3 regions of the Actinosynnema sp. NPDC023587 genome follow, and region 2 is predicted to be linked to each of the others. Evidence: riboswitches for the same ligand, from Rfam matches in the RefSeq annotation. Region 2 holds a riboswitch; each other region holds the start of a gene.

Region 1 (10,262 bases), on a different contig from region 2:
GGGCGTCGACCTGGTCCTCCAGCGTCGCGCCGGCGAAGTCGAACGCGATGGCCCGCTCCCACTCCGGCCCGCGCCCCGGCGTGCCCCGGCCGTCCACCACGAGCACCGCGAAACCCTGGTCCGCCAACCACTGCGACGACAGGTAGGCGTTGCGGGCGCTGAGCACGCGCTGAGCGTGCGGCCCGCCGTACGGGTCGAGCAGGACGGGCAGCTTCCCGCCCGGCACGTGCCCGGTCGGCAGCAGCAGCGCCGCGCGCAACCCGCGCTCACCGACGGTCAGCAGCCGCACGTCCGGCGTGAGCACGGGGGTCTCCGCGAACGACCCGATCGACCCGGTCCTCCCGCCGCCGGTCACCGTCACCGCCGGCCCGAAGTGCCCGAGGCCGCTGGAGGACAGCACCACCACGCCCCCGCCGCGCGTGACGCCGTGCACACCGTCCTCGGTGGACAGCCGTTCGACGCCGGCCGCGCCCACCCGGTACACGTGCACCTGGGTCGGGTCGTCGGTGGACGCGGTGACCAGCACGTCGTCGGCCACCTCGACCACCGAGCGCACCTGGAAGCCGTCCGGCGTCCACACGTCGTCGCCCACGACCAGCCGGTTCGCGCCGTCGAGGGGCACCACCCGCACCAGCTCGCCGCCCGGCGTCCACCGCGGCACGCCGGGCACGACCTCGATCCAGTGCGGGTCGCGGTCGGCGGCCACCACCTCGACGCCGTCCGGCCCGACCGCGAGGACCTCGACGCGGCGCTGGTCGCGGGACTGGACCTGGAGCAGCGGGCGGCCGTGGGACGACCAGTGCGCGGTGTTCAGGTACGGCAGCGCCGCGCGGTCCCACTCCACGAACTCGCGACTGCCGTCGAGGCCCAGGACCGCGACCCGGACGTCCGCGTTGGGCGTGCCGGCGGCGGGGTAGGCGATCTCGGCGGCCGGGGTCGCGGGGTTCGCCGGGTCGGCGATGTACCAGCGGTGCACCGGCCGGTTGTCGACCCGCGCGGCCAGCACGTGCTCGCCGTCCGGGGAGAACCAGTACCCCCGGTGGCGGTCCATCTCCTCGGCGGCGATGAACTCGGCCAGGCCCCACGTCACGTCGTCCGCGTCCGGTTCGGCCAGGACGGTGTCGTGGCCGGATTCGAGGTCCACCACGTGCAGCGCGCCCGCCGCGACGTACCCGACCCTGCGCCCGGTCGGGTCCAGCCGGGGGTCGAGGACGCTGCCGGTGACGGGCAGTTCGCGCACCGCGCCGGACGCCAGGTCCGCGACGAACAGCCGCCCGGACAGCGCGAACGCGGCCCGCGCGACGTCCGCGTCGACCGCGTAGGACACGATGCCGGCGGCCTGCTCGCGGCTGCGCTCACGGCGCGCCCGTTCCTCCGGTGAGAGGTCCTCGGGATCGCTGAGCAGGGTGGCCGCGTCCACCAGGAGGCTCTCGGCCCCGGTCGCGGTGTCGTACACCCACAGGCAGTTCGCCCGGCTCGTGGCCGAGGCGGTCCGCAGGAAGTAGACCCGGCCGCCGTCGGGTGCGACGGTGAAGTTGCGCGGCGCACCGAGGGTGAACCGCTGGCTGCGCGCTTGCTGGCGCGGGAAGGAGATCTCGTTGCCCACGGTGACACCCTATGGCCTCACCGCCGGGTGACCCGGCCGCCACCGGCAGCGACCGGGACACCCGCCGGGTCACTCCCCCTTGGGCGGCAGCGGGAAGAACCCGCTGGTCCGCCGCACGTAGTCGGCGTACCCCGGCCGCCGTCGCACGATGTCCTTCTCCAGCAGCGGTTTCCCGCTGCCCTTGGCCAGCAGGAACGTCATCAGCAGCGGGCCGACCGCGAACACCGCGCCCCACGGCGTGGCGCACGCGAGCAGGAACAGGCCCCACCACACGCACGCGTCGCCGAAGTAGTTCGGGTGCCGGGTGTAGCGCCACAGCCCGCGGTCCATCACCCGGCCCTCGTTGGCCGGGTCGGCCTTGAACCGCTTGAGCTGGTGGTCGCCGATCGACTCGAACGCGAACCCGACCAGCCACAGCGCCACGCCCAGGTAGTCCAGGACGCCGAGGGCCGCCGAGGTGTGCGCCGCGAACTGCACCGGCAGCGACACCACGAGCATGATCGCGGCTTGGAGCAGGTAGACCCGGTACATCTTGGCCAACGGGTTGCCCGTCGCCCGCCGGTACACGTCGACGTACCGCTGGTCCTCGGGCTTGTGCCGGTTGCGGGAGTGGATGTGCCATCCCAACCGCAGACCCCACACCACCGTCAGCACCGCGACGACCAGCGAGCGCGCCGAGTGCTCGGCCAGGACGTAGGTCAGCGCGCCGATCACCGCGAAACCCGGACCCCAGAACGAGTCGACCAGGTCGAACCGCCGGCGCGCGACGGCGCGGCCGAACAACGCCGTCACCAGGACCAGGACGGCGACCGCCGACCACAGCACGTTCCAGCCGAAGCTCACGCCCACTCCCGGACCCCCGGCATCCCGCTGTCCCCGCGCGGGCCGGGCCGCACCGCCAGCACCTGGTCCACACCCATCCGGCCCTCCTCGAACGTCAGCGCGCCGCCGGCCAGGTAGAGCCGCCAGACCCGCGCCTGGCCCTCGCCGACCAGGGCGACCGCCTCGGCCCAGCGCGCCTCCAGCGTCCCGGCCCACGCGCGCACCGTCCGGACGTAGTGCTCGCGCAGCGCGTGCACGTCCCGGATCTCGAAACCCGCCCCTTCCAGGTGCGCCACGGTCCGGCTGACCGGTCGCATGTGCATGTCCGGTGCCACGTAGGACTCGATGAACGCGCCGCCGCCGGGCGCGTTGGCACCCCGGGACATCTGTTGCAGCAGCAGCCGGCCGCGCGGCTTGAGCATCCGGTGCAGCACCGCCGCGTACCGCGGGTAGTTCTCCTCGCCGACGTGCTCGCCCATCTCGATGGTGGAGATCGCGTCGAACGGCTCGTCGGCGATCTCCCGGTAGTCCTGGAGCCGCACGGTGACCAGGTCGGACAGGCCCTCCCGCGCGATCCGGGCCTCGACGTGCGCCTGCTGCCGCGCCGAGATGGTGACCCCGGTGGCCCGCACGCCGAAGTGCTCGGCCGCGTGGAGGATCATCGAGCCCCAGCCGCAGCCGACGTCGAGCAGGCGCATCCCGGGTCGGAGGTCGAGCTTGCGGCACACCAGGTCCAGCTTGGCGTGCTGCGCCTCGGCGACGGTCGCCCCGGGGGAGGTGAAGTACCCGCACGAGTACGCCATGCTCGGGTCCAGCACCAGCTCGTAGAACTCGTTGCCCAGGTCGTAGTGGTGGGAGATGGCGTCCCGGTCCCGGTGCCGGGTGTGCCGCCGGCCGGACAGCCGGGCCTCCTCGCCGGGCGGCGCGGGACGCGGTCCGAGCACGCCCAGACCGGCCGCCGCGCGCAGCGCGCCGATCACGTCCAGCGCCTTCGGCCTGGTCGGCCTCCCCTGCCGGGCCAGCGCCCAGAACCGGGCCAGGCCGTCGGCCAGGTCGCCGTCCACGTCCAGCTCCCCCGCCACGTACGCGCGGGAAAGACCCAGCTCGTCGGGGTTCCACAGGAGCCGGCGCAGGGCGCGGCGGGACCTGATCACGACCACCGGACCGTCCTGCGGACCGGCCGTGCTGCCGTCCCACGCGCGCAGCCCGAGGGGCAGTCGGGCCCCCAGCAGACGTTCGACGACGGCGGCGAGCCGCCCGGCCACTCCGGCGGTTGCGACGACCACGAGCTCCTCCTGACCTCTGGTAGCCGGACGTTCGCGCGCCACCTCGTCCCGGTTCGACCCGCGCCGGACAGGTCGCGACCGCCGGGTGGGCGCTGTCCGGGGAGGAGGCCCCTGCCCTGGAAAACGCGGAATCCCCCGGCCCGCGCGGGCCGGGGGATTCCCGTCGGATCGGAAGAACCCCTACAGGGTCGGGTAGAGCGGGTGCTTCGCGGCCAGCACCTCGACCCGGGACCGCAGCTCGACCAGGTCCGGCGACGCCTGGAGCGCCGCCGCGATGACGTCCGCGACCTCCGCGAAGTCCGCCGCGCCGAAGCCCCGGGTGGCCAGGGCCGGCGTGCCGATCCGCAGCCCCGAGGTGACCATCGGCGGGCGCGGGTCGTTCGGCACCGCGTTGCGGTTGACCGTGATGCCCACCTCGTGCAACCGGTCCTCGGCCTGCTTGCCGTCCAGTTCGGACGCCACCAGGTCGACCAGCACCAGGTGCACGTCCGTGCCGCCGGTCAGCACCTTCACGCCGACCGCCGCCGCGTCGGGCCGGGAGAGCCGGTCGGCCAGGATGCGCGCGCCCTCGACGGTGCGGCGCTGGCGGTCGGCGAACTCGGGCGACGCGGCGTGCTTGAACGCCACCGCCTTGCCCGCGATCACGTGCTCCAGCGGACCGCCCTGCTGGCCGGGGAACACCGCCGAGTTGATCTTCTTGGCGAGGTCCGCCTCGTTGGTCAGGATCACGCCGCCGCGCGGGCCGCCCAGCGTCTTGTGCGTGGTCGTGGTGGTGACGTGCGCGTGCGGCACCGGGTTCGGGTGCAGCCCGGCCGCCACCAGGCCGGCGAAGTGCGCCATGTCGACCATCAGGTAGGCGTCCACCGAGTCGGCGATCCGGCGGAACTCCGCGAAGTCGAGCTGACGCGGGTAGGCCGACCAGCCGGCCACGATCAGCTTCGGCCGGTGCTCGGTGGCCAGCCGCTCGACCTCGGCCATGTCGACCCGGCCGTCGCTCTCCGCCACGTGGTAGGGCACCACGTTGTAGAGCTTGCCGGAGAAGTTGATCCGCATGCCGTGGGTCAGGTGGCCGCCGTGCGCCAGGTCCAGGCCCAGGATCGTGTCGCCGGGCTGGAGCAGGGCGACCATCGCGCACGCGTTGGCCTGCGCGCCCGAGTGCGGCTGGACGTTCGCGAAGCCCGCGCCGAACAGCTCCTTCACCCGGGAGATGGCCAGCCGCTCGATCACGTCGACGTTCTCGCAGCCGCCGTAGTACCGCCGGCCGGGGTAGCCCTCGGCGTACTTGTTGGTCAGCACCGAACCCTGCGCCTGGAGCACCGACACCGGGGTGAAGTTCTCCGAGGCGATCATCTCCAGGGTGTTCTGCTGCCGGCCGAGCTCGGCGGCGACGGCCTCGGCGACCTCCGGGTCGAACTCCGCGAGGGAGGTGTTGAAGTGCTCGGACATGGTGTCTCCCTTACGAGTTTCGCTTGTAGAACGGCAGCGCGACGACCTGCACGGGCTCCTGCTTGCCCCGGATGTCGACGGCCAGCTCGGTGCCGGGCTCGGCGTGCTCCGGCGTCACGTACGCCATCGCCACGGAGTAGCCCAGGGTCGGCGACAGCGCGCCGCTGGTGACCTCGCCGACCACCGCGCCGGACGCGTCCAGCACCGGGTACCCGTGCCGGGGCGCGCGGCGGGACGCGGTCTTGAGGCCCACCAGCTTCGCCTCCACGCCCTTGTCGGCGACGGCGGCCAGCGCGTCGCGGCCGACGAAGTCCCCGGGCTTGTCCAGCTTGACCACGCGGCCCAGGTTGGCGTGGTACGGGGTGCGCTCGGCGCTGAGCTCGTTGCCGTACAGCGGCATCCCGGCCTCCAGGCGCAGCGTGTCGCGGCAGCCGAGGCCGGCGGGCTTGAGGTCGTGCTCGCGGCCCGCCACCAGCAGCGCCTGCCACACGGCCGGGGCGTCGGACGGGTCCACGAACAGCTCGAAGCCGTCCTCGCCGGTGTAGCCGGTGCGGGCGAGCAGCGCGGGCCGCCCGGCCACCTCGGTCGGGTAGGACGCGTAGTACTTCACGCCCGCCAGGTCGGTGGTGGTGAGAGCGGCCAGGATCGCGGTGGACGCCGGGCCCTGGATCGCCAGGAGGGCGTAGTCGACCGACTTGTCCACCACGGAGGTGTCGAAGCCGTCGGCGCGCTCCACGAGCGCCTGGAACACCACGGCGGCGTTCGAGGCGTTCGCGACGACCAGGTACTCCTGCTCGCCGGTCCGGTAGACGATCAGGTCGTCGAGCACGCCGCCGTCCGGCTGGGTGATCATGGTGTAGCGGGCGCGGCCGACGGAGATCGCGGACGCGTTCCCGACCAGCGCGTGGTCCAGGGCGCGGCCGGCCTCGGGGCCGGACAGCACGATCTCGCCCATGTGCGTCAGGTCGAACAGACCCGCCGACGTGCGCACGGCGTGGTGCTCGGCGAGCTCGCTGTCGTAGCGCAGCGGCATCCGCCAGCCCGCGAAGTCGGTGAACTGGGCTCCCAGCGCCTCGTGCTCGGCGTGCAGCGGCGTCCGGCGGGTTTCCACGGGGTGGTCCTCCCTGGTGGCGGGCACGGCGATCACACCGACCTGGTCGGTCGGCGGTCGCCGTCGGCGAAGGATGACACGGTCCATCGGAGACTCCTCGTCGAGTGAGCCTCCCCCTCTGTCATGAGCCTGAGAGCTTCACCGCGCGCGGAGCGCGGCTTGCACCGTGGGCGAGGCGCGGAGCGCCTGCTTTCCAGAGTTGCCTGCGTCGGGCGGTAGCTGTGCCTGAGAGATTCCGGGGAGGAGTTGCTCCTTCGGCGCCCCTCGCGGGGACTCTCCCGCTCGACATCGACGGCCGTGTTCAGTTGGTACCGCCAGACGCTAGTTGTGCCTGGTGGGCACGGTCAACCAGGACCAGGTCACAGCACCCGGCCACGGCCCGCGCCCGCTCGGCGGCACCGGGCGCGGACCACGTACCCGTGGCCGGCGCGGGGGTGGCGCGAGCGGTCACAGGGCACGTTCCGCCTTGACGCTCTCGACCACCTTGCGCTCGGCGTAGAACGACACGAACGGGATGGTGCCCGCGAGCAGCACCAGCGCGGAGCCCTTGAGCGACCACCGCGCCTTCAGCGCCAGGTCCACCGTGAAGACCAGGTAGACGGCGTACAGGAAGCCGTGGACGGGGCCGACGACCGCCATCATCCCGGTGTTGTCGCCGAGGTACTTGACGAACATCGCGACCACCAGCAGGAGCAGGCCGACACCGACCACGTAAGCCATGAACCGGAACCGGCTCAACGCACCGCTCATCGCCTGCCAACCGCCTTCGCTCACCGCTGGTCCCGCGCGTTGAGCTCCCGGAGGTAGCGGTTGTAGACCGCCAGCTCGTCGTCCTCGTCGTCCGGCGCGGGTGTTTTGACGGGTTCCACGGTAACGACCGGCTGCCGGGCCCCGACCACCGGCTCCCCGGCGTCCTCGGCCCGGCGCTGGGCGGCGAGCTTGCGCATCCGCCACACCATGAAGAGGGGGAACAGGCCGAACAGCGGCCACTGGAAGACGTACCCGAGGTTCTGGAAGGTGCCACCGGCCTGGGAGAACCTCTCCCACTGCCAGTAGGCGAGGCCGCAGCACACGATCAGCGACACCAGGCAGACCGCCGCGATGGCGAGTCGCCGGGGTGTCAGGAGGGTGCCGGGCACCCTCCCACACTACTTCGCGGAGTCCGCTCCCCGACGGAAGGGGCTCCTCGCACAGGAGCCCGCCCTCCCGGTTGGTGCGGGTGACCGACTTGACGCCGCGCCCTCACAACGCGGCGCGGGGTTCACGCAACGCCGTCCCGGCGCTGCCGCTGCAACCTGGCCACGCACCAGGCCGCCGCACTGCCCCGACGCAGGTGCTGGAGCACCGTCATCGGGCCGAGACGCCGTCCCAGGTCGGCGGGCGTGAGCCCGGCCGCCCGGTAGTCGAGCGCGCGCTGGTCCAACGGGCTGATGCCCGCGTCCCACCACCGCTCCGCCTCCGCCAGCTCGCCCACGAGCTGCCAGTAGCTGGCCGCCGCCGCGAGCAGGACCTCGGGCACCTCGGGTGCCCTCTTCCGCATCGCCGCCACGTAGGCCGGGTCAGCGGATTCGACCCGAACCAGTCCGCGCGACCCGCCGTTCGCCCGCTGCACGGGGATTCCCGGCGCGGACGGTGGGGCCTCGGCCAGCCACGCGTCCTTGATCCGGTTCACCTCCTGCATCTCGGCGTCGTCCGAGCGCTCAGCCGCCCACTGCCGCAGCAGCTCGTCGACTCCGGAGTCCTCGACCATTCTGCCTCCTCATCGGTCGAAGATCAGCCAATGCAGCGCACCGTATTAGCGGGTACCGACAACCGCTAGACCCTGGATTGTCAAAAACCCTGTTACCAGGGCGTTATAGCCCTCATTCCACCCGTACGGTGCAACGTCCGGTCCCGATCGTCACCAGCGGTGACCGGTCCGTGCACGCCCCGCGAGGTGGACTAGGCGAACAGGCCGCGGACGAAGGTGATGATCGACTCCGCACCCTGGCGCAGCCAGCCGAGGGCCGTCTTGACGGCGTCCGCCGACTGGTCGGGCTGGGTGATCAGGAGGAACAGCACCAGCGCGACGGCCGCCAGTGTCACCACCTTCTTGATGTTCACGAGACCCTCTCCGTCCGTTCACGAGCACCCGGTCGGCAGGCGTCGTGCCCACCGCGTTACGCCCCATGGTCCCTCATTCACCCGGACGATAACGGGAGGAACCCGCCCTGATCGCACAACCGGGCGAAAGATCCACCAGCAGCCACGGCCGAGCGGCCCGGACGGTCACCCGAACGGACGATCAAGGGCACCCAGGCCCCGGCCGATGACCTAGGTACGGGCCACTCGCCCCACTCCTCCCGCACGAAGACCACCGAGGTTTCGCACATCGCCAGCTCTCCGTCGCAGATCGCACGGGTCACCCGTATGCGCTGACCCCCATACCGTGCGTCATGAGGCCGATTTCGGCTGTGGTCATTCCGCCGGGCACTCCGGACGATTGTTCGCGGCCTTTTTCCGGTTCTCTTCCGGTCACCCCACGACACCCGCGCGGCGCAGTTCCGCGATCTCCGCGTCGGCCAGTCCCAGTTCCCCCAACACCTCGATCGTGTGCTGCCCGAGGGCAGGGGGTACGGACGGTGCGCCCGCCGGCGTGCGGTCGAACCGGGGCGCGGGCGCGGGCTGCGTCACGCCTCCCACCTCGACGAACGTCCCCCGGGCGGCGTTGTGCGCGGCGGTCGGGGCCTCGTCCGGGGTGAGCACCGGGACCAGGCAGGCGTCCGTGCCGGCCGCCAGTTCCGCCCATTCATCCCTCGTCCGGGTGGCCACGGCGGCGGCGATCCGCGCCCGCAACGCGGGCCACTGCGCGGGATCGTGCCGATTCGGCACCTCGGCGTCCGCCAAACCCAGCACGACCAGCAGTTCCGCGTAGAACTTCTCCTCAAGGGCCCCGATGCTCACGTACTTTCCATCCGATGCGGCATATACGTCGTAGAACGGCGCGCCGCCGTCGAGCAGGTTGGTGCCGCGCCCGCCCGACCACGCCCCGGCGGCCTTCATGCCGTGCAGGAACGTCGTCAGCAGCGCCGCGCCGTCGACCATCGCCGCGTCGACCACCTGCCCCCGCCCGGACCGCTCGCGCTCGTACAGGGCCGCGAGCACGCCCAGGGCGAGCAGCAGCCCGCCACCGCCGAAGTCGCCCACGACGTTGAGCGGCACCGTCGGCGGCGCGCCCGCCCGCCCGATCGGCTCCAGCGCGCCGGCCAGCGCGATGTAGTTCAGGTCGTGCCCGGCCCGGTCGGCCAGCGGCCCGTCCTGGCCCCAGCCGGTCATCCGCGCGTAGACCAGCCCCGGGTTGCGGGCCAGGCAGTGCGCGGGGCCCAGGCCCAGCCGCTCGGTCACGCCCGGCCGGTGGCCCTCGACCAGCACGTCGGCCCGCTCGACGAGTTTGTGCACCACCTCCGCGCCCGCCGGGTGCCGGAGGTCCACGCCGATCGAGCGCCGGCCGCGCCCCAGCACGTCGCCGGGCACGGCCGCGCCGCCGGCCACCCGGTCCACCCGCACCACCGACGCGCCCAGGTCCGCGAGCACCATGCAGCCGAACGGGCCGGGCGCGAGGCCCGCCAGCTCGACCACCCGCAGCCCCGCCAGCGGCCCGGCCACTAGAGCGACCTCGCGATGATTTCCTTCATGATCTCGTTCGTCCCCCCGTAGATCTTCTGCACGCGCGCGTCCGCCCACGCGCGCGCGATGGGGTACTCGGTCATGTAGCCGTAGCCGCCGAAGAGCTGGACGCACTCGTCCACGACCCGGCACAGCCGCTCGGTGGACCACCACTTGGCCATCGCCGCGGTCGGGACGTCGAGCGTGCCCGCGAGGTGCGCCTGGACGCACTCGTCGACGAATGCCCTGGTCACGCGGGCCTCGGTGGCGCACTCGGCGAGCGTGAACCGGGTGTTCTGGAACTTGACGAGCTCCCGGCCGAACGCGGTGCGGTCCTTCACGTACG
Region 2 (10,262 bases):
CCCACCGCCGGTACCGCACCCGCACCCGCCGCTGCTCCCACACCGCGTCCGCGATCGACGCCAGGAAGGGCATCTCCTCGGCCTGCCGGAACCACCCCGACGTGTCCAGGTGGAACCGCTCGCGAATCCGCCCGGCCCGCGACCGCAGCTCCGGTGGCAGCGCGGCGAGCAGCTTGAGCTGCGCCGCCGCCACCACCGCGCCCAGCCCGAGTTCGGCCGCCGGCCCCGGCATCCCGGCCAGGAACAGCGAACCCGCCTCTTCCTCGGTGAGCCCGGTGAGCCTGGTCCGGTAGCCGGCCAGCAGCCGGTAGCCGCCCGCCGGGCCGCGGTCGGCGTACACCGGGACGCCGGCCGAGCCGAGCGCCTCCACGTCCCGGTAGACCGTGCGGACGGAGACCTCCAGCTCGTCGGCCAGTTCCCGGGCGGTCATCCGGCCGCGCGACTGGAGCAGCAGGAGCAGCGAGAGCAACCGACCGGCGCGCATGGACCCGATTGTCCCCCGGTACCTGACACGAGCTGTCAGGTAGGCCGCCCAGGATCGTCGTCATGAGCAGCGAGGCGAGCGGCACGGCCGAGATGACGAGCTGGGACGAGCACACCTGGGACGGCCGGCGCTACGACGAGGTCACCGGCCCCAAGCAGACCACGGGCGGCATGACCACGGCGTACGACGGCGATCTGGCGGGCACCGGGGAGATGCGCTTCCTGATGGCCTACCCGGACGACGCGTCGTGCCGGTCGGTCGGCTACGAGGTGGTGACCGGCACGCTGGCGGGCCGCGCGGGCACGTTCGTGCTGGAGCACGTCGGCGGCTTCCGCGACGGCGTCGCCGACGGCACGTTCACGATCGTCTCCGCCGCCGGCGACCTGGCCGGCCTGACCGGCACGGGCTCGATCCGGTGGCCCCAGGACCAGCCGGGCCGCTACACCATCGAATACCACTTCGCGTGAATTCCACCGGTCGGGACAGGGTGGTGCGAAGTCCGTAAAAGTATTGCGCGGCGGTCCGGCTTCGGGCATTCTCGGGTTACCCACCGAACAGCGAGGGAGTGCGGAGATGGCCGGCACGTGGCAGCAGGGGACGCAGCGCCGGTGCGGCGCGGCGACCGGCACCCGCCCGGCCCGGCTCCGCCCGATGCCCTGTCAGCGATGTCCGCTGATGCCGCTGAGCTGCGCGGACTCCCTGTCGTGACATAGTCCTCGTCACCGCGACAGGGAGCCGCCCCTCGGGAGACCGATCCGGGCGGCTTCGTCGTTCCCGCCTCCGGCCCACCACTCGCCGGACCGCGGAAACCGTCGGGCCGCACGGTCTCCGAATCATTTCCCGATGCGCTTCGCGCACCGGCACACGCATTTTCCGACTATTCCCGGCGGGTTTGTCCGACCTGCCCGCACCACGTCCTGGAGCGCCTCCGGATTGGACTTCCGGAGGCGCGCAGGGCACCCGACCGCCGACCACGGCGGTCACCCCCGCGCGTCGGCCCGGTGGCCGACCGGAGCCCATACCCCCGGTTCGCCTGGTTCGACCCCAGGGCGCGCGACCGGGCACGGCGCACGCCGTGCCTTCGACCCACGTCACGACGGTCGTGAGGCGGTCTGCAACACCGTCGCTTCCGGGTTCGACTCCCGGGTGGGTCTCGACCAGGCCGTTCGCGGCGCGACACGGCGCACGCCGGCAGGCGGGGTGCCTGCCGGCGTGCGCCGGAGAACGCGGGTCAGCCGCCGTAGGCGGACACCGGGGGGCAGGAGCAGACCAGGTTGCGGTCGCCCTTCGCGCCGTCGACGCGGCGGACCGGGGGCCAGATCTTCGGGGCCGCCGTGCCCGCCGGGAAGACCGCTTCCGCCCGGCTGTACGGGTGGTCCCACTCGCCGGTCACCGACGCCGCCGTGTGCGGCGCGTTGCGCAGCGGGTTGTCGTCGGCCGGCCACTCGCCCGCGCCCACCCGGTCGATCTCGCCCCTGATCGCGATCATCGCGTCGATGAACCGGTCGATCTCGGCCAGGTCCTCGGACTCGGTCGGCTCCACCATCAGCGTGCCCGCCACCGGGAAGGACATGGTCGGCGCGTGCAGCCCGTAGTCGGCCAGCCGCTTCGCCACGTCGTCCACCGTCACGCCGGTCGCCTTGGTGATCGGCCGCAGGTCCAGGATGCACTCGTGGGCCACGAAGCCGCCCTCGCCGGTGTAGAGCACCGGGAAGTGCTCGTCCAGCCGCCGGGCCACGTAGTTGGCCGCCGCGACCGCCGTCAGCGTCGCCCGGCGCAGGCCGTCGCCGCCCATCATCCGCACGTACGCCCACGAGATCGGCAGGATCGACGCCGAACCCCACGGCGCGGCGCTGATCGGGCCGACGCCGGTCGCCGGGCCGGCGGCCGGCTGGAGCGGGTGGTTGGGCAGGAACGGCGCGAGGTGCGACCGCACGCCGATCGGGCCGACGCCGGGACCGCCGCCGCCGTGCGGGATGCAGAACGTCTTGTGCAGGTTCAGGTGCGACACGTCCGAGCCGAACTTGCCGTACTGGGCCAGGCCGATCAGCGCGTTCAGGTTCGCGCCGTCCACGTACACCTGCCCGCCCGCCTCGTGCACCAGGCCGCACACCTCGCGCACGGTGTCCTCGTACACGCCGTGCGTCGACGGGTAGGTGATCATGATCGCGGCCAGGTCGTCGCGGTGCGCCTCGACGGTCTCGCGCAGGTGGCCCACGTCGACGTTGCCCTTGTCGTCGCACTTCACCACGACCACCCGCATGCCCGCCATCACGGCGGACGCGGCGTTGGTGCCGTGCGCGGAGGACGGGATCAGGCACACGTCGCGGTGCGCGTCGCCGTGGGACCGGTGGTAGGCGCGGATCGCCAGCAGGCCCGCGAACTCGCCCTGGCTGCCCGCGTTGGGTTGCAGGGACACCGCGTCGTAGCCGGTCACCTCGGCCAGCCACGACTCCAGGTCCCCGACCAGCGACAGCAGGCCCTCGGCGTCGGCGGCCGGGGCGAACGGGTGCAGCTCGGCGAACTCGGGCCAGGTGACGGCCTCCATCTCGGCCGTGGCGTTGAGCTTCATGGTGCACGAGCCGAGCGGGATCATGCTCCGGTCGAGCGCGACGTCCTTGTCCGACAGCGCCCGCAGGTAGCGCAGCAGCGCGGTTTCCGAGCGGTGCGCGTGGAACACCGGGTGGGTCAGGTAGTCGGAGGTGCGGCGCAGGGCGGCGGGGATGCCGTCGGCGGTGTCGGCGTCCAGGCCGTCCACGTCGGACACCGTCACGCCGAACGCCCGCCACACGGCGGTGAGGTCGTCACGGGTCGTCGTCTCGTCGCACGCGATCGACACCGTGTCGGCGTCCACCTGCCACAGGTTGACGCCCAGCTCGCGGGCGGCGGCGACGATCGCGGCGGCGCGGCCCTCGACGCGGCCCCGCACGGTGTCGAAGAACTCGCCGTGCACGACCTCGACCCCGCCCTCGCACAGCCCGGCGGCCAGCACGGTCGCCATCCGGTGGGCGCGGGTCGCGATCGCCCGCAGGCCCTCCGGCCCGTGGTAGACGGCGTACATGGACGCGATCACGGCGAGCAGCACCTGGGCGGTGCAGATGTTGCTGGTGGCCTTCTCGCGGCGGATGTGCTGCTCGCGGGTCTGGAGCGCCAGGCGGTAGGCGCGGTTGCCGTCGGCGTCCACCGACACGCCGACCAGCCGGCCGGGGAGCTGCCGCGCCAGTCCTTCGCGGACCGCCATGTACCCGGCGTGCGGGCCGCCGAAGCCCATCGGCACGCCGAACCGCTGGGTGGTGCCCACGACGACGTCCGCGCCGATCTCGCCGGGCGGGCGCAGCAGGGTCAGCGCCAGCAGGTCGGCCGCCACCACGGCCTGCGCGCCGGCCGCGTGGATCTCCGCGATCAGCGACTCCTGGTCGCGCACGACGCCGGACGCGCCGGGGTAGGACAGCAGCACGCCGAAGTAGTCGCCGCCCAGGCCGAGGCCCTCCAGGCCCTGCGACAGGTCGGCGGTGACGATCTCGATGCCCAGTGGCTCGGCGCGGGTCCGGATCACGGCCAGCGTCTGCGGCAGGGTGTCCTCGTCGACCACGAACTTGGCCGACGTGCTCCGGCCCGCGCGGCGGACCAGCGTCATCGCCTCGGCGGCGGCGGTGGACTCGTCCAGCATCGACGAGTTGGCCAGGTTCAGGCCGGTCAGGTCGGCCACGACGGTCTGGAAGTTCAGCAGCGCCTCCAGCCGGCCCTGCGAGATCTCCGGCTGGTACGGCGTGTAGGCGGTGTACCAGGCCGGGCTCTCCAGCACGTTGCGGCGGATCACCGGCGGGGTGGTGGTGCCGTAGTAGCCCAGGCCGATCATCTGCTTGTGCGGCTTGTTGCGGGCGGCCAGCGCGCGCAGCTCGGCCAGCGCCTCGGTCTCGGTGGCGGGCGCGGGCAGGTCCAGCACCAGGTCGCGCTCGCGGATCGACTCGGGCACCGCGCGCTGCGCCAGCTCTTCAAGGGAGCCGACGCCGATCACGTCGAGGATGCGGGCCAGCTCCGCCGGCCGGGGGCCGACGTGGCGGTCGGCGAAGGGGGTGCCGTGCTCAAGAGCGGCGAGGGGGATGCGGTCCTGCGTCATAGCTGCGCCTCCGGGGCTGCGGGCACACTTCTGCCGTTGCCCTCCCCCTCTGTCTTCCGCCCGTTCGGGCACCTGAGAGCTTCACCGCGGCCGTCGGCGGGCCGGGCTTGCACCGTCGGTGGGGTCGGTGGACCGACCCGCTTTCCAGAGGCGTCTCACCCGCGCGGTCCTTGCGCCTGAGAGGTTCCGGGGAGGATTTGCTCCTTCGGCGCCGAGACGTGCTCGGACTCTCCCGCGCGGGCTCAATCGACTACCCGCGAATGGTACCCGGACCAGCGCCGGAGCCCGTCACGGACGCGACGTGGATCTCAGCCGGTCGCCCGGGTGCGCCGGCGGCGGGACAGCTCGTCGTTCGGCGTCTCGTCCACCTCCACCCCGTCCGCGCGCTCGGCCGGGAAGTCGTGGATCGTGCCGCTGATCTCCCGCATCGCACCGCTGACCGCGATCCCGAACACGCCCTGACCGCCCTGGAGCAGGTCCACGACCTCCTCCGGCGAGGTGCACTCGTAGACCGTCGTGCCGTCGCTGAACAGCGTGATCCGGGCCAGGTCCTGCACGCCGCGACGGCGCAGGTGGTCCACCGCGACCCGGATGTTCTGCAACGAGACCCCGGTGTCCAGCAGTCGTTTGACCACCTTGAGCACCAGGATGTCCTTGAACGAGTACAGCCGCTGGCTGCCGGAGCCGTGGGCACTCCTTATGGTCGGGTTGACCAGTCCGGTGCGGGCCCAGTAGTCGAGCTGGCGGTAGGTGATGCCCGCGATCTGGCACGCCGCCGGGCCGCGGTAGCCCACGAGTTCGTCCGGCAGCGAGGAGTCCGGGAACAGCTCACCCTGTTCGCCGCACCCGGCCCGGATGGGCGCTTCCTCGACCACGCCTGCCTCCCCTCGATCCGGCCCGAAGGCCGGCAACCACCCCGTGGACCGCCGCGCCGAACCACACCGCGGCAATCCACCTGAGTTCGACGGTAAGACCGGCTAGGGGGCAGGTCAACGCGACGCGCTGAGCGTGTCTCAGCTAAACCTCAGGTTGAGGTTGAGAGAGACGCCCGTCGTAAGCCATTCGGGTGACGTTTAGTGATCGTTTAGCGGATCACCGCTGACGTTCGGTAACCCGGAGGTGTGACACCGGAGGGTGGCACGCGGAGTTGATCCACAACGCACCGCACACACCACGGGGCCGACCCCCGCTCGCGGCCGGCCGCCGGCTCCTCGTGGCGCGCACTCCGCGCACGAATCGACGCTCCGCCCACGCACCGCCCGCCACCGAGCACCCCGAGGGCACGTCCGGAGAGCCCCCAGCCCGTCCGAACCGGGCCCACGGCCACCGGAAGACCGGGCGCGGCCGGCTCGTCCTGCGGGCGCGCGACGAGACCCGGAACGCGAAAAGGCCCGGAGCGAGCGCCCGGGCCGCCCGTCCGACCCCGTGGCCGGACGCCTCTGCCTATCCCGCACACCGCCGGTGAGCGGTGGGGAACGTCAGGTGTCCGCGCCGCGGAAGTCCTCCGGCGACACCGAGTCGAGGAACTCGCGGAACTTCTCGACCTCGTCCTCCTGCTCGTCCGGGATGATCAGGCCGGCCTCGGCCAGCACCGACTCCTCGGCGTGGATCGGCACGCCGATCCGCAGCGCCAGCGCCACCGAGTCGCTCGGCCGCGCGGAGACCCGGACGTCGCCGTCGAACACCAGCTCGGCGAAGTACGTGCCCTCCTGGAGATCGGTGATCCGGACCTGTTCGAGCTGCCGGCCCAGCGCTCCGATGACATCCTTGAGCAGGTCGTGGGTCAGTGGCCGCGCGGGACGCACGCCCTGTTGTTCCAGGGCGATGGCGGTGGCTTCGACCGAGCCGATCCAGATCGGCAGGTAGCGCTCACCCTCGGTTTCGCGCAGCAGCAGGATCGGCTGGTTGGCGGGCAGTTCCACCCGCACGCCGACGACGCGCATCTCGCTCATCGGGTATCGCCTCCCTCAGCGCGCTGAAATTCTGGCGTCCCCGCTATGCCACGAGGATCCCCCACGTACGCATTCGACGCTACCCGCCAAGCGGGCCCCGTGCGCAACCACCGGGTATCCGCGATCACTATTCGGACACGGGTTCACCGAGGGGAAACACGGGTACCGGCGACATCGCGCAACCCGGCCTTCACCAGGAGTGTGTGCAGCGTTACGGAAAGCGCCGCCAGTTCGCGGAGGACTTCGTCGGCGCGCCCGCGCGCCCGGGGGTCCCGCTGCCGGTAGAGGGGTGTCACGACCTGCTCGACCAGGCCGACTTCGCGGTCCGCCGCCGCGCGGAACGACCGCAGGTGCCGGGGGTCCAGGCCGAAGCCGGCCATCGCGCGCACGGTGGTCGCGATCTGCACGGCTTCCTGGTCGTAGGACCCGCCCGCGCCGGCCCTGATCAGGCCGTGCTGCTCCAGGTCCGCCAGCAGCGCCCCGTCCAGCCCGGAGCGGGCCAGCAGGTCCTCCCGCGTCACCCGGTGCGGGGACCCGCCGGTGAACTGCTCGGCGGTGGGCGTGCCGTCCACCGCGCGCAGCACCCGACCCGGCGCGGGCGCGCTCGCGTCGGCCGCGTCCAGGTGCTCCTTGATGACCTTCAACGGCAGGTAGCGGTCGCGCTGGGCCGCCAGCACGTACCTCAACCGCTCGACATCGGTGGAGGTGAACTGGCGGTACCCCGAGGCGGTGCGTGCCGGGCGGACCAAACCCTCCGACTCCAGGAAACGGATCTTGGAGATCGTGACGTCGGGGAATTCCGATCGCAACTGCGCGAGCACCGCGCCGATGCTCAACCCCCCGCGCTGTGGCCGCCCGGCCGCCGTCACTGCGCCCCCTGACCCCCGGTGCCCGGACCGGTCAGGAACACGAGGCGGAACTTGCCGATCTGCACCTCGTCGCCGTTGGCGAGGACCGCCTGGTCGACGGGCTCGCGGTTGACGTAGGTGCCGTTGAGGCTGCCCACGTCGATCACCACGAACTCGCCGCCCTCGCGGCGGAACTCGGCGTGCCGGCGGGACACCGTCACGTCGTCGAGGAAGATGTCGCTGTCGGGGTGCCGGCCCGCGCTGGTGGTGTCCCGGTCCAGCAGGAACCTCGAACCCGCGTTCGGACCGCGCTTGACCACCAGCAGGGCGGACCCCGCGGGCAGCGCGTCGACACCGGCGACAGCCGGCTCCTGCGCGGGTGCCTCGGCACCCTCTACTTCGGCGAGGAAGTCGGCCCGGAAAACGGAGGTCCGCTCCGGCCCCTGCTCCGGCGGAACGCCTGGCCCGTCGTTCGTGCTCACCTGAGCTCTCCTCCTGCTGCTGGAAGCGTCGAGACCGCTAGAACCTATCGTGCCCGAACCCTGGTCCGAGGAGCGGCTCCCCCAGCGACCGAAGATCCGGCGGAAGATCGACCTCACCCCTGTGCCGCCAGCTCCTGGTACGCGGCGGCGTCGAGCAGGTCGTCGACCGAGGCCGGGTCGTCCAGCCGCAGCTCCACCATCCACCCCTCGCCGTAGGGATCGGAGTTGACCAGGTCGGGCTGCTGGTCCAGCGAGTCGTTGCGGGCCACGACCTCGCCCACGAGGGGCGCGTAGATGTCGGACACGCTCTTGGTGGACTCCACCTCACCGAGCGTCTGACCCGCGGCCACCTGCTCCCCGAGTTCCGGGAGCTGGACGAACACGACGTCGCCGAGCTGCTCTTGGGCGTAGTCGGTGATACCGATGCGCACGGTGTCCTCACCGGTGCGCAACACCCACTCGTGCTCCTCGGTGTACTTGAGCTCCTCGGGAATCACCGCGGTGTGCTCCTTCATGACGGTGGATCTTCGCTGCCGGATCTTCCCACGACCCGTCGGACGGGTACGACCCCCGGCGGTCGACGGAGGGCGAGCGAGAACTGGTACACGTACAACGCCCCGGACCACAAGTAGAGCGCACCGCCCCAGACCATGAACGCGTAGGCCACCGGCCGGACGACCTCGGCGGCGGTCGACGTGCCCTGGGCGAGCAGCAGCATCGGGAACGCGTAGAGCAGGTTGAAGGTCGCGCCCTTGCCGAGGTAGCTGACCTCGAACGGGCCGTAGCCCCGGTGCCGCAGCACCGGCAGGCACGCGCCCACCACGAGCTCGCGGCCGACCAGGACCGCCGCCACCCACCACGGCACGATGTCGCGGACCACGAACGCGACCAGCGTGGCCAGGATGTAGAGCCGGTCGGCGGCCGGGTCGAGCAGCGCGCCGAGCCTGCTCATCTGGTCCAGCCAGCGCGCGACCTTGCCGTCCAGCCAGTCCGACAGGCCGGCCAGCACCAGCACGACCACCGCCCAGCCGTCAGCCCGCGGACCGAGCAGCAGGTACAGGAACAGCAGCACGCCGAGCAGCCGGAGCACGCTGAGCGCGTTCGGGATGGTCAGCCACCGGTCTGCGGGGTCTCGCGGCACACCGCGCACTGTAGAGCCGGCGGTGGGGACCGGGCACGGCACGGGTGCACTCCCGGGTGGCGGACGACCCGGGTCGGTGGTGGTGCGCGGGGTGCGGTGGCCGGACCCGGACTCGGGGGAACCCGGCGTGCCGTCAGCACGGGGAGTCCGGGGGTGCGGCGGGGCGGCCCGCGAGCCGGTCAGCGGGACCGGGTGCGGCTCCAGCCCCGGCGCTGCAACTGCTCGCCGCTGAGCGCCTGCGGTCGGCCCCGGTCGTCCACGCCGACCCAGCGGGCCCGGAAACCTTCGAGCACGTAGGCGTGGCCCTTGCTCCAGACCACGCTGCACGGGGCGGTGGGCAGCGATCCCGCGCCGGAGGCGGCGCGCGCCGCCCGGCGCTTCGCGGGTTCGGACTCGGTTTCCGTGCTGGTGCTCATCGTCGATCCCTCCGTACGGGTGTCGCCCGCGACGGTCGCGGCGTTATCCCCTGTCCAGGATTGTGCGGGAACTGTGGCGTCCGCCACCCCGGATCAGGGGTCGGTCTCGCTGATCGGGCGGTTCGGTCGCCGAGTTGCGCAACTCCCTTCCCCCCAGGTGTAACCCGCGGGGCCGGTTTCGAACCGTTCACCGTGCGTCATGCGCCGTCGAACGACGTCCCGACTACACTGGAACTGATCAAGACGCCATCTGCCCGCTTGTGGTGCCCGGAACGGCTCCGTACGGTGGTTGGCGCAGCGGTTGAGCCAACAGCCGCGCCGGGGAAGCTCCGGTTTACGGGCCACAAGTGTCGCCACGCTGCATCTACGTGCTCGGCACCTGCCGCACGCCTGGGCTTCCCTCCCCAGCAGTTGGTTGGATGAAGAGGAGTCCTCGTGACGGTGCAGGATCCGAACGTCGTGTCGACGAGCGGAGCCGGGTCCACCGCGGACAGCACGCGTGCCGCTCGGGTGGTCCGCTCGGTGGACCACCCGACCGACGGTGTCACGGTCGTGTCGGTCGGTGGCGAGATCGACATGTTGACCGCGCCGGAGTTGCGCGCGGACGTGCTCGGTCGGTTGGACGGCGGGAGCACGCTGGTGCTCGACATGTCGGGGGTGAGCTTCCTCGGCTCGGCCGGGCTAGCCGTGCTGGTGGAGGCGTCGCAGCACGCTCAGCGACGGGGTACGGCCTTCCGGGTGGTCGCGGTGGAGCGGGCGGTGATCCGCCCGCTGGCCGCGACCGGGCTCGGTGAGGTGTTCAGCGTGCACGGCTCGGTG
Region 3 (10,262 bases), on a different contig from region 2:
CTGGTCACCCGGCCCGACGAGATCGACGAGCAGCAGTTGGAACGCGCGCTCGGCCAGTTCATGGCCCGGCACCTGAACGCCGGGATGCGCCCGGACGCGGCGATGTTCGGCGACCTGTTCGCCCTCGTCTACCGCTACGGGCTGAGCATCCCGCCGGAGATCGCCGCGGTGTTCCGCGCGCTGGCCACCGTGGAGGGGACGCTCGACGCGCTGTCGCCCGGCTTCGACATCATCGCGGAATCGCGGGCGTTCGCCGAGCAGCAGTTCAGCGAGCGCCTGACGCCGGAGTCGTTGCGGCGCACGGTGACCGAGGAGCTGTACTCGATGCTGCCGATGGTCAAGCGCCTGCCGCGCCGGCTGGAGCGCATCTCCAGCGCGTTGGAGCAGGGCAGGCTGGGCATGAACCTGCGGCTGTTCGCCGACGAGCGGGACCGGCACTTCGTCGTCACCCTGCTGCACCAGGTCATGCTGACCGTGCTGGGCGCGACCGCGGGGGTGATGGCGGTGCTGCTGCTGGGCGCGGACGGCGGCCCGCTGGTCGGCCCGGACATCTCGCTGTTCCAGGTGTTCGGCTACAACCTGCTGGTGATCAGCGTCCTGCTGGGGCTGCGCGTGGTCGTCACCGTCTTCCGACCCCGCGACGCCACCCAGCCGAGCGGCCACCGGGCCTGAGAGCCGGACCCGGCCAGGTGGTGTCGATCCCGCCGTGCCGCGCGGCGGGCGCACCGTAGGCTGGCGGCATGAGCATCCACGACATCGCCGTGCACACCCTGGACGGCACGTCGAGCAGCCTGGGTTCGTTGCGCGGCAAGGCTTTGCTGGTCGTGAACGTGGCCTCGAAGTGCGGCCTGACGCCGCAGTACGCGGGGCTGGAGCGGCTCCAGGCCCGGTACGGCGAGCGGGGTTTCTCGGTGGTCGGCTTCCCGTGCAACCAGTTCGGCGGCCAGGAACCCGGTTCGACCGAGGAGATCGCCACCTTCTGCTCGACCACCTACGGCGTGACGTTCCCGCTGTTCGAGAAGGTCGACGTGAACGGCGACGGCCGGCACCCGGTGTACGCCGCGCTGACCGCGCGCCCGGACGCCGACGGCGAGGCCGGCGACGTGCAGTGGAACTTCGAGAAGTTCCTGGTCGCCCCGGACGGCGAAGTCCTGGCCCGCTTCCGGCCGCGCACCGAACCGGAGGACGAGTCGGTCGTGAAGGCGATCGAGGCCGCCCTGCCGTAGACCCCTCGGCGGCCCGGCCCGGCCCGGCCCACGCACCCGCGCGGGCCGGGCCGCCGGTGCGGCGCGGGACGTCAGCACTCGATGACGTTCACCGCGAGTCCGCCGCGCGCGGTCTCCTTGTACTTCACCTTCATGTCCTTGCCGGTCTCCCGCATGGTCTTGATGACCTTGTCCAGCGACACGAAGTGCGACCCGTCGCCCCGCAGCGCCATCCGCGCCGCGGTGATCGCCTTGATCGACGCCAGCGCGTTGCGCTCGATGCACGGGATCTGCACCAGGCCGCCGATGGGGTCGCAGGTCAACCCGAGGTTGTGCTCCATGGCGATCTCGGCGGCGTTCTCCACCTGCTCCGGGGTCCCGCCGAGCACCTCGGCCAGCCCGCCCGCCGCCATCGAGCACGCCGACCCGACCTCGCCCTGGCACCCGACCTCGGCACCCGAGATCGACGCGTTCTCCTTGAACAGCACGCCGATCGCGCCCGCCGTCAGCAGGAACCGGACCACGCCGTCGTCCGACGCGCCCGGCACGAACCGCGTGTAGTAGTGCAGCACCGCCGGCACGATGCCGGCCGCGCCGTTCGTCGGCGCGGTCACCACCCGGCCGCCGGCGGCGTTCTCCTCGTTCACCGCCAGGGCGAACAGGGTGACCCAGTCCATCACCCGCAGCGGGTCCGTGGCGAAGTGCTCGGCCGCGAGCCGCTCGCGCATCTCGGCGGCGCGCCGCCGCACCTTCAGCCCCCCCGGCAGGATGCCGGTCTGGCCGCAGCCGCGCTCGACGCACTCCTGCATCACGGTCCAGATGTGCAGCAGGCCCTGCCGCACGTCGTCCTCGGACCGCCAGGACCGCTCGTTGGCCAGCATGAGCCCGCTGATCGGCAGCCCGGTCTCCCGGGCCCGCGCCAGCAGTTCGTCACCGCTGAGGAACGGGTGCTCGATCGGCGTCTCGTCGGCCTTGATCCGGTCGGTCCCGCTGGCCGTCTCGTCCACCACGAAACCGCCGCCGACCGAGTAGTACACCGCCTCGTCCAGCACCTCCCCGCCGGTGTAGGCGGTGAAGCTCATCCCGTTGGGGTGCAACGGGAGGGACTTGCGGCGGTGCATCACCAGGTCGGTGTCCTCGGTGAACGGGATCTCGCGCACCCCACCCAGCAGCAGCCTCCCGGTGGCGCGGATCTCCCCCACCCGGACGTCGGCGGCGGCCGGGTCGACGTCCTCCGGCTTGTGCCCCTCCAAACCCAGCAGCACGGCCTTGGGGCTGCCGTGCCCGTGCCCGGTCGCCCCCAGCGAGCCGAAGAGCTGGACGTGCACGCGGTCCACCGACGTCGCGCGGTGCCCGAGCCGCGCCGCGAACATCGTCGCGGCGCGCATCGGACCGACGGTGTGCGAGCTCGACGGGCCGATGCCGACGGAGAACAGGTCGAAGACGCTGATCGCCACGGCGCTCAGTCCCCGGTGAGTTCCGCGTACTTCGCGGCGGTGAGGAGGCCCGTGGCGTCCTCGACCGAGACCTTGAACAGCCACCCCTCGCCGTACGGGTCGTTGTTGATCAGCGACGGGTCGTCCGCCGCCGCCGTGTTGACCTCCACGACCTGGCCGCTGACCGGCGCGTACAGGTCGCTCACCGACTTGGTGGACTCCAGCTCGCCGCACACGTCGCCGGACTTCACGCGCTCGCCCACGGTCGGCAACTGGACGAACACGATGTCGCCCAGGGACTCGGCCGCGTAGGAGGTGATGCCGATCGCCACGGGCTCCTGGGTACCCGGAGCCCAGTCGACCCACTCGTGCTCGGGCGTGTACAGCAGGTTTTCCGGAAAGGTCACGTCAACTCCTCGGTGCGCGCGGGCCAGGCCCCCTCTCTGTCCTGGGACCTGAGAGCTTCGCCGCAGCGCTGCGGCTTGCACCGTGGGTGCGCGCGTGAGCACGCTTTCCAGAGTCGCCTCACCCGAGCGGTTCTCGTTGCCTGAGAGTGTGCGGGGTGCTTGCTCCTTCGGCGCTCCAGGCTCGCTGGAGGCTCTCCCGCCCGGGTTCCGGTGTCACCTGCGACACCGCGGCCGATGTTCAGTTGGTCGAACGCGAGCACGCTAAGTCGTGGGTGACACGGGTGTCAACGTGCGTCCAGAGAGTTCGGCGGCCGTTCGCCGTTGTCCGGCCGGCACAACGCGGCGGGTGCGCGTTCGTGCCAGTGGCACGATGACAGCCGGATGGCGGTACCGGACCTTTGGCACTAACAACGGCCCGAAGGAGCCCTCCGTGCGGATCTCAGTACCCCGCGAGATCAAGAACCACGAATACCGCGTCGCGCTGACCCCGGCCGGAGCCCACGAACTGACGCTGCGCGGCCACGACGTGTTCGTCGAGACGGGGGCGGGCCTCGGGTCGGCCATCACCGACGACGAGTACCTGGCCGCCGGCGCGAAGGTCCTGGCCACGGCCGAGGACGTGTGGGCCGAGGGCGACCTGGTGCTCAAGGTCAAGGAGCCGATCGCGCGGGAGTACCCGCTGTTGCGCAAGGGCCAGACCCTGTTCACCTACCTGCACCTGGCGGCCGACCAGCCGCTGACCCAAGCGCTGATCGACTCCGGCACCACCGCGATCGCGTACGAGACGGTGCAGACCGCGAACGGCGCGCTGCCGCTGCTCGCCCCGATGTCCGAGGTCGCGGGTCGGCTGGCACCGCAGGTCGGCGCGTTCTCGCTGATGAAGCCGTCCGGCGGCCGGGGCGTGCTGCCCGGTGGCGTGCCCGGCGTGCACCCGGCGCGGGTCGTCGTGATCGGCGGTGGCGTGGCGGGCCTGAACGCCGCCGCCATCGCCGTGGGACTGGGCGCGGACGTCGAGATCCTGGACACCAACGTCGACCGGCTGCGCCACATCGACGCCCTGTACCAGGGCCGGCTGCGCACCGTGACGTCCAACCGCTACTCGGTCGAGCAGGCCGTGCGCGAGGCCGACCTGGTCATCGGCGCGGTGCTGGTGCCGGGCGCGAAGGCCCCGAAGCTGGTCTCCAACGAGTTGGTGGCGCAAATGAAGCCCGGTTCGGTGCTGGTGGACATCGCCATCGACCAGGGCGGCTGCTTCGCCGACTCGCGGCCCACCACGCACGCCGACCCGACCTACCAGGTGCACGACTCGGTGTTCTACTGCGTCGCGAACATGCCCGGCGCTGTGCCGCGCACGTCCACGTACGCGCTGACCAACGTGACGCTGCCTTACGCGGTCGCGTTGGCCGACAAGGGCTGGCAGGCGGCGCTGCGCGCGGACAAGGCGCTGGCGCTGGGCCTGAACGTGCACGACGGCCTGCTGACCAACCAGCCGGTCGCCGAGGCGCACGGCCTCACCCACACCCCGCTCGAAGTCTGAGCACCCGCGAAGGAGGGGCGTCCACCATCCCGGTGGACGCCCTTTCTCGCACGTCCGGGCATGAAAAGGCGGCCCGCTCAACCAGCCTGGGGGTCACTGGGAGCGGGCCGCGCCTCCAATGCTAGCGGGGAACGGGCGGCCGTGCCCAGCCGCCCCGCCCATCTGCGCGCAGATCTTCACCCACCGGAGCACAGCCCGTGCCCGCCCTCAAGCAAACGAGTGAATTACCCGCGTAACGGGTAAGTCACGACGCCCGGTCGGCCGATGGACAGGACGGGGTGCCCGCGCCGTGCGGCGGCGGGCCCGCCTCCGCGGTGAGCCCACCGCGCCGCCACCGAACTCCGATCGGAGCGCACATGGCCGAACCACAGGGCTGGATCGACTGCCACGACCCGTTCGGACGGGACCGGTCGATGACCGTGCTGGTCGAGGACGACCGGGTGCTGCTGGTCTCGCCACCCGGCGAGTCGGCTGTGATGTCTGTCACGCAAACCCGCAGGCTGCACCGCCTGCTCGACCAGGCCGCGGACAGGATGTGACGGTGGACGACACCCTCCGCGCCGCCGTGCTGCGCCGGCTCTCCCAGCTCGAAGAGGTCGCCGAGCGGGGCGCGGCCGAGGCGCTGGTGCCGCTCGCGCGCGCCGAGATCAACCGCCTGGCGGACACCTGGCGGCTGCTGCTCACCGTGCACCAGCCCGAATCCGACGGTCGGTGCCGCGCCTGCCCCGGCGTGCTGCGGCACAAGAAGTGGCCGTGCCAGGTGTGGACCATGGCGCACCAGCACCTCATCGGCGAGGGCCTCCCGCACCGCGAGCGGCGGCGTCCGCTGCGCGGGCCGTTCGGTCGGCTGCGGGACGCCGAGGCGTCGGCCGGCGCACCCGCCGACGCCACCGCCGAGATACCCGCTGTGGTGTCGAAACCGCGACACGCCCTTCCGGACTGACCTCCCTAGGGCAGGATGACGCCCGAAGAGCCTTCGGGAGGGACGCGTGCACGACGGCAGTGGCCGCATCGTGGTGCAGAACTTGACCAAGCAGTTCGGTCCGGTCGCAGCGGTGCAGAATCTCAGCTTCACGGTGGAACCGGGTTCCGTGACCGGCTTCCTCGGTCCCAACGGGGCGGGCAAGACGACGACGTTGCGCATGTTGCTCGGCCTGGTGACGCCCACCGCGGGCGTCGGCCTGATCAACGGCCGGCCGTTCCACCAGCTCGGCAACCCGGGTCGGGTGGTCGGCGCGGTGCTGGAGGCGCAGGGCTTCCACCCCAAGCGCTCGGCGCGCAACCACCTGCGGGTGTACGCGGCGGCGATCGGCGTGCCGGACTCGCGCGCCGACCAGGTGCTGCAACTGGTCGGGCTGGGCGCGGCGGGCGACCGCAACGCGGGCGGGTTCTCGCTGGGCATGAAGCAGCGGCTGGCACTGGCCACCGCGCTGCTCGGCGACCCGCAGGTGCTGGTGCTGGACGAACCGGCCAACGGCCTGGACCCGGAGGGCATCGCCTGGCTGCGGACGTTCCTCCAGTCCTACGCGCGCAGCGGGCGGACGGTGCTGATCTCCAGCCACCTGCTGGCCGAGGTCGAGCAGACGGTGGACCAGGTGGTGATCATCTCGCGCGGCCAGACCATGTACTTCGGGCCGCTGGACAACCTGCGCGAGCAGCAGCGGTCCCGCGTGCTGGTGCAGCCGTCCGACGCCGCCGCGCTGGTCGCGGCGCTGCACGAGGACGGCATCACGGCGATCGAGCAGCTACCGGACGGCCGGATCGCGGTCGCGGGCGTGGAGGCCCGGCAGGTCGCCGACACCGCGCTGAAGGCGGGCGTGTCGATCTACGGCATCCAGGAGGAGAAGGCCGACCTCGAACGGCTGTTCTTCCAGCTCACCAGCGGCCAGTACGCCGCAGCGGGCCCGAACCAGTACGCGCAGCAGCAGCCCCCGCAGGGCAGCGGCTACTACGCGCCGCCGCCGGGCTACCAGCAGCAGCAGTTCCAGCAGCCGTACCAGCAGCAGCAGTACCAGCAGCCGCAGCAGCCCGGCTACCAGGCCGCCGCGCCCGGCTACCCGCCTCAGCCCGGCCCGCAGGTCCCTGGTTACCAGCCGCAGCCCGGCCACCAGGAACCGCCGGCGGGCTACCAGGCGCAGCCGGCACAGCAGGAACCGCCGCCCGGCTACCCGCCACAACCCGGGCCGCAGCCGGCACCGGGTCACCAGGACCCGCCGTCGGGCTACCAGCCCGGCCAGGGTCAGAGCGGTCTCGGGGGCGGTGCGTGATGCTGGGCAACCTGATCAAGGCGGAGTTCCGCAAGACGACCACCACCGGTCTGTGGTGGGGCCTGATGATCCCGACCGTGCTGATCGCCCTGGGCTGGGCGCTGGGCACCGGGTACCTCGGCAAGAGCATCATGGACACGATCGGCAGCAGCGACGCCGAGCAGTTGACCGACCTGCTGGGCATCGACCCCGCGCAGTGGAAGGTGTCGCTGTTCGGGATGGCCCGCAGCATCAACATCGCGACCATCTTCCCGATGATCTTCGGCGGCCTGGCGATCTCCAACGAGATCAGCCGCAAGACCATCACCACGACGTTCCTGACCGCGCCGAACCGCGTGTCGGCGCTGAGCGCCAAGCTCATCGTGTACGTGGCCTGGGGCGCGATCTACGGCCTGGCGATCGTGGCGTCGGTGTCCATCGGCATCGCCTTCACCTCGGACGCGTCCGCGCTGCCGGACGCGGCCGGCTGGCTGGCCATGGCGGGCGTGGGCGTGCTGGCGTCGGTGCTGATGACGATGTTCGGCGTCGGCGTCGGCGCGCTGACGGGCAGCCCGATCGGCACCACCGTGGTGCTGGTGCTGTACATGCTGATCCTGGAGAACGGCATCCAGCTCGTGATCGGCACCCAGGGCATCCCGGAGCTGATCGGCTTCCTGCCCAACGGCTCGGTGAACGGTCTGACCGGCTCGGTGGCGTCGTCGCTGTTCCTGTCCACGGCCGGCGTGGTGCCGGACGACCTGGAAGCGGTGCTGCGCGCGGTCTCGGGCGCGCTGGGCGCGTTCGAGTGGTGGCTGAGCGGGTTGATCTTCCTGCTGTGGACGGCGCTGGTCTTCCTCGGCGGCTGGGCCGTCACCCAGCGCAAGGACATCACCTGATCAAGTGAAGCTGCTGGGCTGAGAGCCGTCTCCTGAGATCGGGAGGCGGTTCTCTCAGTTCTCGGGGTCCGACCCTGTCGGTACCCCGACCTACTGTGGATTCCGTGACGCACACCCGAGGCTGGATCCGCCGACTCGCCACCGCGTGCTGGGAGCACCGCCCGCTGGTGGTGTGGTCGGTGCTGGCCGCCGTCGTGGGCGTGGGTCTCCAGGCGGTGTCGCCGCTGCTGATCAAGGTCGCCGTGGACGACTCCACGGCCGGCCGCACGGACCGGCTCGCGTGGCTGGCCGCCGTGCTGGTCGGCCTGGAGCTGCTCACCTTCGGGACGGCGTTCGTCCGCCGGTTCCTGGGCGGGCGGCTGGCCGTCGACGTGCAGCACGACCTGCGCCAGGCGGTGTTCCGCGCGGTGCAGCGGCTGGACGGGCCCCGGCAGGACGCGCTGCGCACCGGCCAGGTGGTGTCCCGCTCGATCACCGACCTCCAGCTCGTCAACAGCCTGCTGTCGATGACCCCGCTGGCGTTCGGCACGGTGGTGTTCGCGCTGGCCGCCCTGGTGGCGATGTTCTGGCTGTCGCCGCTGCTGACGGTGGTCGCGCTGGTCGTGGTGCCGGCCGTGGCGCTGGTCGCCGCGCGCACCCGCCTGACGCTGTTCCCGGCGACGTGGTCGGCGCAGCAGCGGGCGGCGGACGTGGCGCAGCACGTCGAGGAGACGGTGACCGGCGTCCGCGTGGTCAAGGGCTTCGGGCAGGAGGCGCGCGAGGTCGCCCGGCTGGAGTCGCGGGCGAAGGTGCTGTTCGCGGAGCGGATGCGGGCCGCCCGGCTGACCGCCCGGCCGACCGCGACGCTGACCGCGCTGCCGTACGTGGGGCAGGTCGCGGTGCTGGCGCTGGGCGGCTGGCTGGCGCTGCGCGGCGAGGTGACGCTGGGCACGTTCCTGGCGTTCGCGACCTACGTGGCCAACCTGGTCGGCCCGACCCGGCTGCTGTCCAGCCTGCTGGTGACCGCGCAGCTCGCCCGCGCGGGCGTGGAGCGGGTGTACGAGCTCGTCGACTCGCAGCCGGACGTCGAGGACGGCCGGGGGGACGTGCCGGCCGGGCCGGTCGCGGTGGAGCTGGACCAGGTGACGTTCGGGTACACCCGCAGCGAACCGGTGCTGTCCGACGTGTCGCTGAAGATCGCGCCGGGCGAGACGCTGGCCGTCGTGGGCACCGCCGGGTCGGGCAAGTCGACGGTGTCGCTGCTGCTGCCCCGCTTCTACGACGTGCACTCGGGCACGATCCGGGTGGGCGGCGCGGACGTGCGGGAGCTGCGGCTGGAGTCGTTGCGGCAGGCCGTGGGGGTGGTGTTCGAGGAGGCGTTCCTGTTCTCGGACACGATCCGGGCGAACATCGCGTACAGCCTGCCGGACGCGTCCGACGAGCAGGTCGAGGCGGCGGCGCGGGCCGCCGAGGCGCACGGGTTCATCTCCGCGCTGCCGAACGGGTACGACACGGTGGTCGGCGAGCGCGGCCTGACGCTGTCCGGCGGGCAGCGGCAGCGGGTGGCGCTGGCCCGAGCGCTGTTGTCGGACCCGCGCGTGCTGGTGCTCGACGACGCGACCTCGGCCGTCGACCCGACGACCGAGGCGGCGATCCACCGGACACTGGCCGAGGTGACAGCCGGCCGCACGACGATCCTGATCGCGCACCGCCGGTCGTCGCTCACCCTGGCCGACCGGATCGCCGTGCTGGACGCGGGCGTGGTGGTCGACGTGGGCACGCACGCGGAGCTGACCGGGCGCTGCCCGCTGTACCGGGAGCTGCTGGCCGGTCCGGGCGAGGTGATCGAGCAGGTCGACCCCCGGGCCGAGGCCGCGCTGGAGCCCGGCCCGGACGGCGTGACCGCCGACCTGTGGCCGGTGTCCGAGGAGGACGAGGTGGCGGTCCGCGCGCAGAACCGCGCGGTGGGCACGAGCGGTGCGGCGAAGGTCGGTCCGCGCGGCGGCGGTGGCGCGTCCGCGCTGGTCGGCGGCACCCCGCCGACCCCGGAGCTGATGGCGCGCGTGCACGCCCTGCCGCCCGCGCTGGAGGAACCCGCCCTGCCCGACGAGGACCCGCGCGCCCCCGACCCGGGCTTCCGCCTGCGGACCCTGCTGCGCCCGGTGCGGTGGGTGATGCTCGGCGTCGGCGGGCTGCTCCTGGTCGACTCGGCGCTGGTGATCGCGCTGCCGAACCTGGTCCGGCTGGGCGTGGACGACGGGGTCGTCGGCGGGGACCCGAGCCGGCTGTGGCTGGCCTGCGGGATCGGCCTGGCGCTGGTGGTCCTGGGCTGGCTGTCGGCGGCGGCGGGGACCGTCGTGACCTCCCGGGTCGGCGAGCGCCTGCTGTACCTGCTGCGCGTGCGCAGCTACGCCCACCTGCAACGGCTCGGGCTCGACTACTACGAGCGCGAGATGGCCGGCCGCATCATGACCCGGATGACGACGGACGTGGACGCCCTGTCCAGCTTCCTCCAGACCGGTCTGACGACGTTCGTGATCAGCGTCCTGACGGTGG

Evidence for each region. A riboswitch is a leader RNA that binds a small molecule or an ion and turns the genes downstream of it on or off. The one in region 2 is predicted to bind glycine.
Region 1: it holds a riboswitch for glycine, as region 2 does, so the genes downstream of both, gcvT (glycine cleavage system aminomethyltransferase GcvT) here and gcvP (aminomethyl-transferring glycine dehydrogenase) in region 2, are expected to answer to the same signal.
Region 3: it holds a riboswitch for glycine, as region 2 does, so the genes downstream of both, gcvH (glycine cleavage system protein GcvH) here and gcvP (aminomethyl-transferring glycine dehydrogenase) in region 2, are expected to answer to the same signal.

Annotation. Positions count from the first base shown of each region.
Region 1 covers NZ_JBFABG010000004.1:124,385-134,646, forward strand. The annotation lists gene AB0G01_RS12850 (prolyl oligopeptidase family serine peptidase) at 1-1,606, opposite strand, end outside; gene AB0G01_RS12855 (DUF1295 domain-containing protein) at 1,676-2,449, opposite strand; gene AB0G01_RS12860 (cyclopropane-fatty-acyl-phospholipid synthase family protein) at 2,446-3,714, opposite strand; gene glyA (serine hydroxymethyltransferase) at 3,895-5,160, opposite strand; gene gcvT (glycine cleavage system aminomethyltransferase GcvT) at 5,171-6,271, opposite strand; glycine riboswitch at 6,475-6,562, opposite strand; gene AB0G01_RS12875 (DUF3817 domain-containing protein) at 6,719-7,021, opposite strand; gene AB0G01_RS12880 (hypothetical protein) at 7,042-7,410, opposite strand; gene AB0G01_RS12885 (helix-turn-helix transcriptional regulator) at 7,533-8,021, opposite strand; gene AB0G01_RS12890 (hypothetical protein) at 8,213-8,374, opposite strand; gene AB0G01_RS12895 (CaiB/BaiF CoA-transferase family protein) at 8,786-9,916, opposite strand; gene AB0G01_RS12900 (acyl-CoA dehydrogenase family protein) at 9,916-10,262, opposite strand, start outside.
Region 2 covers NZ_JBFABG010000012.1:66,958-77,219, reverse strand. The annotation lists gene AB0G01_RS27105 (WYL domain-containing protein) at 1-484, opposite strand, end outside; gene AB0G01_RS27100 (DUF3224 domain-containing protein) at 547-951, shown strand; gene gcvP (aminomethyl-transferring glycine dehydrogenase) at 1,716-4,604, opposite strand; glycine riboswitch at 4,759-4,849, opposite strand; gene AB0G01_RS27090 (MerR family transcriptional regulator) at 4,913-5,479, opposite strand; gene AB0G01_RS27085 (bifunctional nuclease family protein) at 6,083-6,556, opposite strand; gene AB0G01_RS27080 (MerR family transcriptional regulator) at 6,700-7,425, opposite strand; gene garA (glycogen accumulation regulator GarA) at 7,422-7,886, opposite strand; gene gcvH (glycine cleavage system protein GcvH) at 8,000-8,401, opposite strand; gene AB0G01_RS27065 (CDP-alcohol phosphatidyltransferase family protein) at 8,398-9,027, opposite strand; gene AB0G01_RS27060 (hypothetical protein) at 9,207-9,443, opposite strand; gene AB0G01_RS27055 (STAS domain-containing protein) at 9,879-10,262, shown strand, end outside; gene AB0G01_RS27050 (ATP-binding protein) at 10,243-10,262, opposite strand, start outside.
Region 3 covers NZ_JBFABG010000002.1:148,204-158,465, forward strand. The annotation lists gene AB0G01_RS05755 (AarF/UbiB family protein) at 1-672, shown strand, start outside; gene AB0G01_RS05760 (glutathione peroxidase) at 741-1,226, shown strand; gene AB0G01_RS05765 (L-serine ammonia-lyase) at 1,298-2,662, opposite strand; gene gcvH (glycine cleavage system protein GcvH) at 2,668-3,048, opposite strand; glycine riboswitch at 3,166-3,257, opposite strand; gene ald (alanine dehydrogenase) at 3,479-4,585, shown strand; gene AB0G01_RS05780 (hypothetical protein) at 4,942-5,124, shown strand; gene AB0G01_RS05785 (hypothetical protein) at 5,127-5,528, shown strand; gene AB0G01_RS05790 (ABC transporter ATP-binding protein) at 5,575-6,852, shown strand; gene AB0G01_RS05795 (hypothetical protein) at 6,852-7,727, shown strand; gene AB0G01_RS05800 (ABC transporter ATP-binding protein) at 7,823-10,262, shown strand, end outside.